2 regions of the Faecalibacterium sp. Marseille-Q0746 genome follow, and region 1 is predicted to be linked to the other one. Evidence: riboswitches for the same ligand, from Rfam matches in the RefSeq annotation. Region 1 holds a riboswitch; the other holds the start of a gene.
What was found. A riboswitch is a leader RNA that binds a small molecule or an ion and turns the genes downstream of it on or off. The one in region 1 is predicted to bind FMN.
Positions count from the first base shown of each region.

Region 2: another riboswitch for FMN. It lies ahead of J3351_RS10400 (ECF transporter S component); the one in region 1 lies ahead of ribD (bifunctional diaminohydroxyphosphoribosylaminopyrimidine deaminase/5-amino-6-(5-phosphoribosylamino)uracil reductase RibD).

Region 1 is NZ_JAFREI010000019.1:60,875-64,195, reverse strand. Features, by position in the region: gene J3351_RS11145 (ferritin) at 1-217, opposite strand, end outside; gene J3351_RS11140 (transcriptional repressor) at 198-392, opposite strand; gene J3351_RS14360 (rhodanese-like domain-containing protein) at 589-1,383, shown strand; FMN riboswitch at 1,757-1,871, shown strand; gene ribD (bifunctional diaminohydroxyphosphoribosylaminopyrimidine deaminase/5-amino-6-(5-phosphoribosylamino)uracil reductase RibD) at 2,023-3,147, shown strand; gene J3351_RS11125 (riboflavin synthase) at 3,111-3,321, shown strand, end outside.
Region 2 is NZ_JAFREI010000017.1:62,862-66,182, reverse strand. Features, by position in the region: gene J3351_RS10410 (ABC transporter ATP-binding protein) at 1-287, shown strand, start outside; gene J3351_RS10405 (mechanosensitive ion channel family protein) at 348-1,430, opposite strand; FMN riboswitch at 1,557-1,676, shown strand; gene J3351_RS10400 (ECF transporter S component) at 1,818-2,417, shown strand; gene J3351_RS10395 (MATE family efflux transporter) at 2,481-3,321, opposite strand, start outside.

The DNA of each region.
Region 1 (3,321 bases):
CGATAGCCTCAAAGGTGACACCCTCGCCGTTATTCTGCAAATACTGATAAAACAGCATGGCGTGATCCCGTTCCTCCTGCGCCTGTACCCGGTACCAGTTCTCAAAGCCGTCCAGTCCGACGGCGGCGTAGTAGTTGGCAAAGTCCAGATACAGATAGGCGGAGTAGAACTCCTTATTGATCTGCTCGTTGAGCAGCTTAGATACGTTTGCGTTCATAATACTTCTCCTCCATAAGATTGTCTTTTTCCTGCTCCCGGCAGGGGGGCAGATATACCGTACCCAGAGCGATGCTGGGATGCTCCCTTTTCATCTCCAGGAACACCTGCTCCGCCTTGGGATGCTGCTGCAGCTCCGTTACGGCGGCCAATATCTCCTCTGCGTATTTTGGCATACCGCCAACCCTCTAAATGCAAGAATGAGTCTTATTATTTTGCTTTTATTATACCTATATTTTTTTCTCTGTCAACAACCACAAAGGGCTTGTGCGCCAAAAGCTGCCTCGAAGTACCTTAACAGTTTTAACTGTATCTGTTATATTTCAATATAAACTGTATCAGCAGTAAACACAGTTGCATTGGAGGTTGATTATGCGTCAGATATTGCTTTTCGCGGCACTTGCCGCCGTGCTTGCACTGCTTCTGGTGAGCTGCGGGGGAACCAAGGACAAGCCGGTGCCGACAGAGGAGGACGCTCCCGGCAAGGCGGCGTATCATAAGATCAGCGCCGAGGAAGCCTATGAGATGATGATCTCGCAGGAGATCGTGGTGGTGGATGTCCGCACCCGGGAGGAATACGATGGCGGGCATATTGAAAACGCCGTCCTTGTGCCCAACGAGAGCATCGGGAGCGAAATGCCCGAGACGCTGCCCGATAAGGAGGCGACGCTGCTGATCTACTGCCGCAGCGGCCGCCGCAGCAAGGATGCTGCACAAAAGCTGCTGGCGCTGGGGTATCAGAGCGTCTACGACTTCGACACGATCCTGATTGTCCAAATTCAATTCAAGGTCATGGTCGATGATGGGCAGCTTGAACCGGACGGACTTCAGCCACTGTCCATTAGGCTGGCGTTCCGGGTAGATCTGCACCTCGTCGATCAAAATTTCCACCAGTCTGCGGCGTTCCGCCTCGGTCATGGTGGCATAAAGCTTGTCAAAGCAAATCAGGATCTTATAGATGTTGTCGCCTGTGATTTTGTCGGCTTCAATGGCCTGCTTCTTTGCCCGGGCATCCATCAGTCCATTTTCCACCTCTTCGGTTTTATCGTACATCTTATAAAGGCGGTCGTCAAGGTCAGATTTTCGGGCGATAAAGTGCCGGTCGTCCGGGTCAAGGCTGTCGATCTCCTCCATAAGCCGGGATTTTGTGGAGTAGTGCTGCCGTAGCTGCTTCTCATAGGCGGCGATCTCCTGCTCAATGGCAGTGGTATCTACCTTCATGTGTAGACCTTAGTCTTTTCTGCTGCCATTTCCAGCACCTCCCATTCGTACCGTCTTGTTCGGAATAGACTTTGCAAGCAAAGTCGTGTGCCAAAGGGCGCTGCTCTCGCCTGTCGGCTCGGTCAAGCGCTTCAAAATGCAACGCATTTTGAGGTCGCCACTGGCGACCCGCGCCCCTTTGGATTCTCCGTTCACATTGTCCTACGGACGATGTGATTTTATTGTTGTAGCGATTCGCTTCATCCCGGTTTCGTCCCGGTTTGTAGAATGCCCTTGCAATCCGAAAGAAGCCGTGCTATAATGCCGCTGTAATTGAATCAGAAATCTTCAGGGCAGGGTGCAATTCCCTACCGGTGGTACAGCCCACGAGCCGTAAGGCATGATTCGGTGAAACTCCGAAGCCGACAGTACAGTCTGGATGAAAGAAGATATCAAGTGCAGAACCCGTACGGTCCTGCGCTTGTGGAGGCTGCTCTGGGATGCGTTTGCATTCTGGAGCTTTCTTTTTTGCACAAGGATCCCTTGTGTTTTTTCGGCTTGCCCTGAACGTTTTTGTTCAGGGCTTTTTCTTTTGGAGGCAACACGATGAACGACAAAGACTATATGCGTCTGGCTTTGCAGCTTGCAAAAAAGGGCTGCGGGTGGACATCGCCCAACCCGATGGTGGGTGCCGTGGTCGTAAAAGAGGGCAGGATCATCGGACAGGGCTGGCACCAGAAATACGGTCAGGCTCATGCGGAGCGCAATGCGCTGGCATCCTGCACCGAAGATCCGCAGGGAGCGACCATGTATGTGACATTGGAGCCGTGCTGCCATTACGGAAAGCAGCCGCCCTGCGTGGATGCGATTCTGGGTGCAGGCATCCACCGGGTGGTCGTGGGTTCTGCTGACCCGAATCCGCTGGTGGCTGGAAAAGGAATTGCAATCCTGCGCGCACACGGCATAGATGTGACCGAAAATGTTCTGCAAGAGGAATGCGATGCGCTGAACAAGGTGTTCTTCCACTATATCACCACAAAACGCCCTTTCGTTTCCATGAAATACGCCATGACGATGGATGGAAAAATCGCCACATACACAGGCGCTTCTAAATGGATCACCGGGGAAATTGCCCGGAATCATGTTCAACGGCAGCGACACCGATTCCGCGGCATTATGGTGGGAGTCGGAACCATCCTAGCAGATGACCCGCTGCTGACCTGCCGGATAGAGGGTGGTCGTGATCCCGTCCGGATCATCTGTGATACACATTTGCGGACACCGCTGCAATCACAGGTGGTCATGACCGCCAAACAGGTTCCGACCATTCTTGCGACCTGCTGCGGCGACCCGGAGAAGCAGGCGGCATATCAACAGGCCGGGTGCCGGGTCCTTTGTCTGGAAGCGCATTGCGGTCATGTGAATCTTCTGCAACTGATGGAACAGCTGGGGCAGGAGCAGATCGACAGCATTCTGCTGGAAGGCGGCGGAACCTTGAACTGGTCTGCACTGGAAAGCGGCATCGTGCAGCAGGTACAGGCTTACATTGCCCCGAAGCTGTTCGGAGGAAGGGATGCCAAAGTACCCATTGAGGGTGCAGGTGTCCCGCTTCCGGATGCTGCATTCCGCCTGAAGAACAGCCGATTGGAACAGCTTGGCAAAGATTTCCTGATCGAAAGTGAGGTGGAGTACCCGTGTTTACCGGAATCGTGGAAGAAGTCGGAACAATAAAATCCATCAATCGGGGACAGCATTCCGCCGTACTGACTGTTCGTGCAAAAACGGTTCTGGAAGAAACCAGAATCGGCGACAGCATCGCCGTCAACGGCATCTGTCTGACCGTCAGGCAGCTCTTCCCGGATAGCTTTGCTGCGGATGTCATGCACGAGACCTTGAACCGCTCTG
Region 2 (3,321 bases), on a different contig from region 1:
GGATCGATGCTGCCATCCGGGCTCTGCCGGAGGGCTATGACACTGTCTGTACCGAGGGCATCTTCTCGCAGGGCGAGTGGCAGCTGCTGTCCATTGCCCGTGCCGCCGCCGCAGACCCCGCCGTGCTGCTGCTGGATGAGATCACCGCCAATCTGGATGCCGAAACGGAGGCCCGTGTGCTGGAGGCTCTGCGCCGCGCGTCTGCAGGCCGCACGGTGCTCTCTGTCTCCCACCGCGTCTATGAAAATCTTGGCGGCAGAACGATTGAGATCAGGACCCGGGAATGACGTATGATAAAAACGCCCCCTGTGCGCCGCAGCAGGCACACAGGGGGCGTTGTGGTATGCTCAATTCTTTTCGATGTAGACGCTGGTGGAGGGGAAGGCGAAGTCCACGCCGTCTGCCTGCATCACGTCCATGATGTTCAGGTTCAGATCATTCTGCTGCTGCAGGAAGGTGGCATAGACGTTGGTGGTCAGGTAGGCCGAGATGAGGATGTTGATGCTGGAATCGCCAAAGCTGGTCAGCCGGACGATGTTGGTGCCCTTGTTGGTGTAAGGGCTGTTGTCCAGCATGGCCTGCAGGTCAGCCATCAGCTTTTCCAGCTGGGCACGGGTAGTGCCGTAGGTGACACCCAGTGTGAACTTATAGGGCCGCATGGTGCGCAGGGCTGCGTTCTGGACAGTGGAGGCGCAGATCTGGCTGTTGGTGATAATGACCACGCTGTGGTCCATGGAGCGGATGCGGGTGGAGCGGAAGTTGATGTCGATGACCTCGCCCTCCACATTGCCCACGGTGATCCAGTCGCCGATGGAAAAGGGCTTGTCCAGCAGGATGACGATGCCGCTGAACAGGTTGCTGGCGCTTTCCTGCGCGGCCAGCGAGATGGTCAGGCCCACAAGACCGGCACCGGCTACGATGCTGCCGATGGGGAAGCCGACGATCTGCGCGCAGGTGGCAACACCCAGAATGATGACCAGCACCTTGTAGGTGGTGTCCAGCAGGGAGCGCAGGGTCTTGTTGTTCCGGATCTCCGGGCTGCAGGAGGCCAGCAGCAGGTCGGCTACCTCAGAAGCGTTGTACAGGCCCTGACAGAACAGGAGGGTCGCTGCGATCTTATAGGCCGTGAACAGAAACTTTGTCAGGCCTGGAATGGCCCACGGCAGGCTGGTCAGGGCCAGATACAGGCCGCTGTAAAAGGCCATCCGCGCCAAAGGGCTCTGTAAGCTGCGCAGGAGGATGGGCGTGGCGGCAAAGTGCCAGCTGCGGGCCTGCAGAGCGGGAAAAATCTTCCGGCGCAGCAGCCAGCCGACCAGAAGCCCCGCAAAAACGATGACAGCGGCGCAGACAGCCCGGGCAGCCAGCGCCCACCAGCCCTCCAGCAAAAAAGGCCCGATCTCGAACCCGAGGTCACGAACGGTAAAAATCATGGCAAAAAGCTCCTTGTATCAAAAAATGTAACATCCTGTCCCACAGTATACCATATCCGGCCCGTGCAGGGCAAATAAAAAAGGGGTTGACAAGGCGGAGCAGCCGCGTTATACTCTTGGCCAGAAAGTTCGTTTCAGGGCGGGGTGAGATTCCCCACTGGCGGTACAGCCCGCGACCACCCGCAAGGGTGCTGACCCGGTGAAACTCCGGGGCCAACGGTATAGTCCGGATGCAAGAAACGGCAGGCAATACGATTTGTCTACGCGCCCTGTTGCAGTGTTTGCTGCGGCAGGGCGCGTTTTTGATTGTCTTCCCGGTTCCGAACCACGCGAAAGGGGCTTTCCAATCTTTGATTTGGGGCCAGAACGCCCCGGGAGGATATTACCATGAAGAAAAACACGACCCGCAACCTGACCGTTGCCGCCATGCTCAGCGCGGTGGCCTTTATCCTGATGTTCATCGAGTTCCCGCTCCCGATGCTCATCCCGTCCTTCGTCAAGATGGACTTCTCCGACCTGCCCGCTCTGCTGGGTGCCTTTGCCCTTGGCCCGGTGTACGGCGTGATCATCAGCTTTATGAAGAACCTGCTCCATGTGGTCATCAAGGGCACCTCTACCGCACTGGTGGGTGAGCTGTGCAACTTCATGCTGGGTGCGGTGTTCTCCGCACTGGCCGGTTACCTCTACAAGCACCACAAGAGCCGCAAGAACGCCATCATCGGCGCAGTGGCCGGTGCCGTGGCCATGGCCCTGTTCAGTGTGCCGTCCAACTACTTCATCACCTACCCGGCCTACGTCAAGTTCTACCACATGCCGCTGGAAGCCATCCTGGGCATGTATCAGGCGATCCTGCCCTCTGCCAACAGCCTTATCAAGTGCCTGGTCATCTTCAATATGCCCTTCACTCTGGTCAAGGGCCTGCTGGATGCCCTGATCTGCATGTTGATCTATAAGCCGCTCTCTCCCATCCTGCATGGCCGGAAGTGAGTGACAAAACAAAAAAGAAAGGACGCGAGAGCGTCCTTTCTTTTTTGCTTTTATCGATTTGATTTAAGACAGCGCTCCCTTTTCCAGCCACTTGCCCCGGGCAAGGCGGATGAGGAACAGCAGGCCCCGGATGCTCAGTTCGCAGCACATGGCACCCCAAACGCCCATCAGGCCCAGCCGGGGAGCCAGCAGGAACGCCAGCGTCAGCCGGATGCACCACATACTGAATATGTTCAGCACAAAACAGGAGGTGCTGTCGCCCGCACCCTGCATGGCACCGCTGGCCACGATGGAGGCACCGAACATAGGCTCGGCCCAGGCTTCGATGCGCAAAACCTGAGCACCCAGAGCGATGACCGCCGCATCGGTGGTGAAAAGGCTCATCAGGGCGGGGGCAAAGATCCACAGGCCAACGCCGGAAAGGGCCATGACCCCCATGCCAAGGCCGGTGCACAGCCAGGCAAACCGCTTGGCCATATCCTTCCGGTTGGCACCCACGGCCTGGCCGATGAGGGTGACAGCTGCACTCTGGATGCCGTAGCCCGCCATGTAGCACAAGCCCTCGGCGTTGACAGCCAGGCTGTTGGCGGCAATGGCCACGGTACCCAGGCCGGCTACGATGCGCACCAACACCACCTGCGCCAGAGAGATGGCGGCACGTTCTCCCGCCAGAGGACCGCCGACCCACAGCAGGTTCCGCAGGCAGGAGCGGGTGATCTTCCAAGGGGCAGGCTTCCGGATGCAGAGGGGGCCTTTCCGCAGCAGCAGGATGGCCAAAGCCAACAGGCCGCCCACCACGGTGGCCAGGGCGGTGCCCAGGGCTGCGCCGGGCACACCCAGCCCGGCACCCCAGACGGTGATGCCCCACAGCGTCCGGGTGGGGTTGATGAGGAAGAAGTTGAAG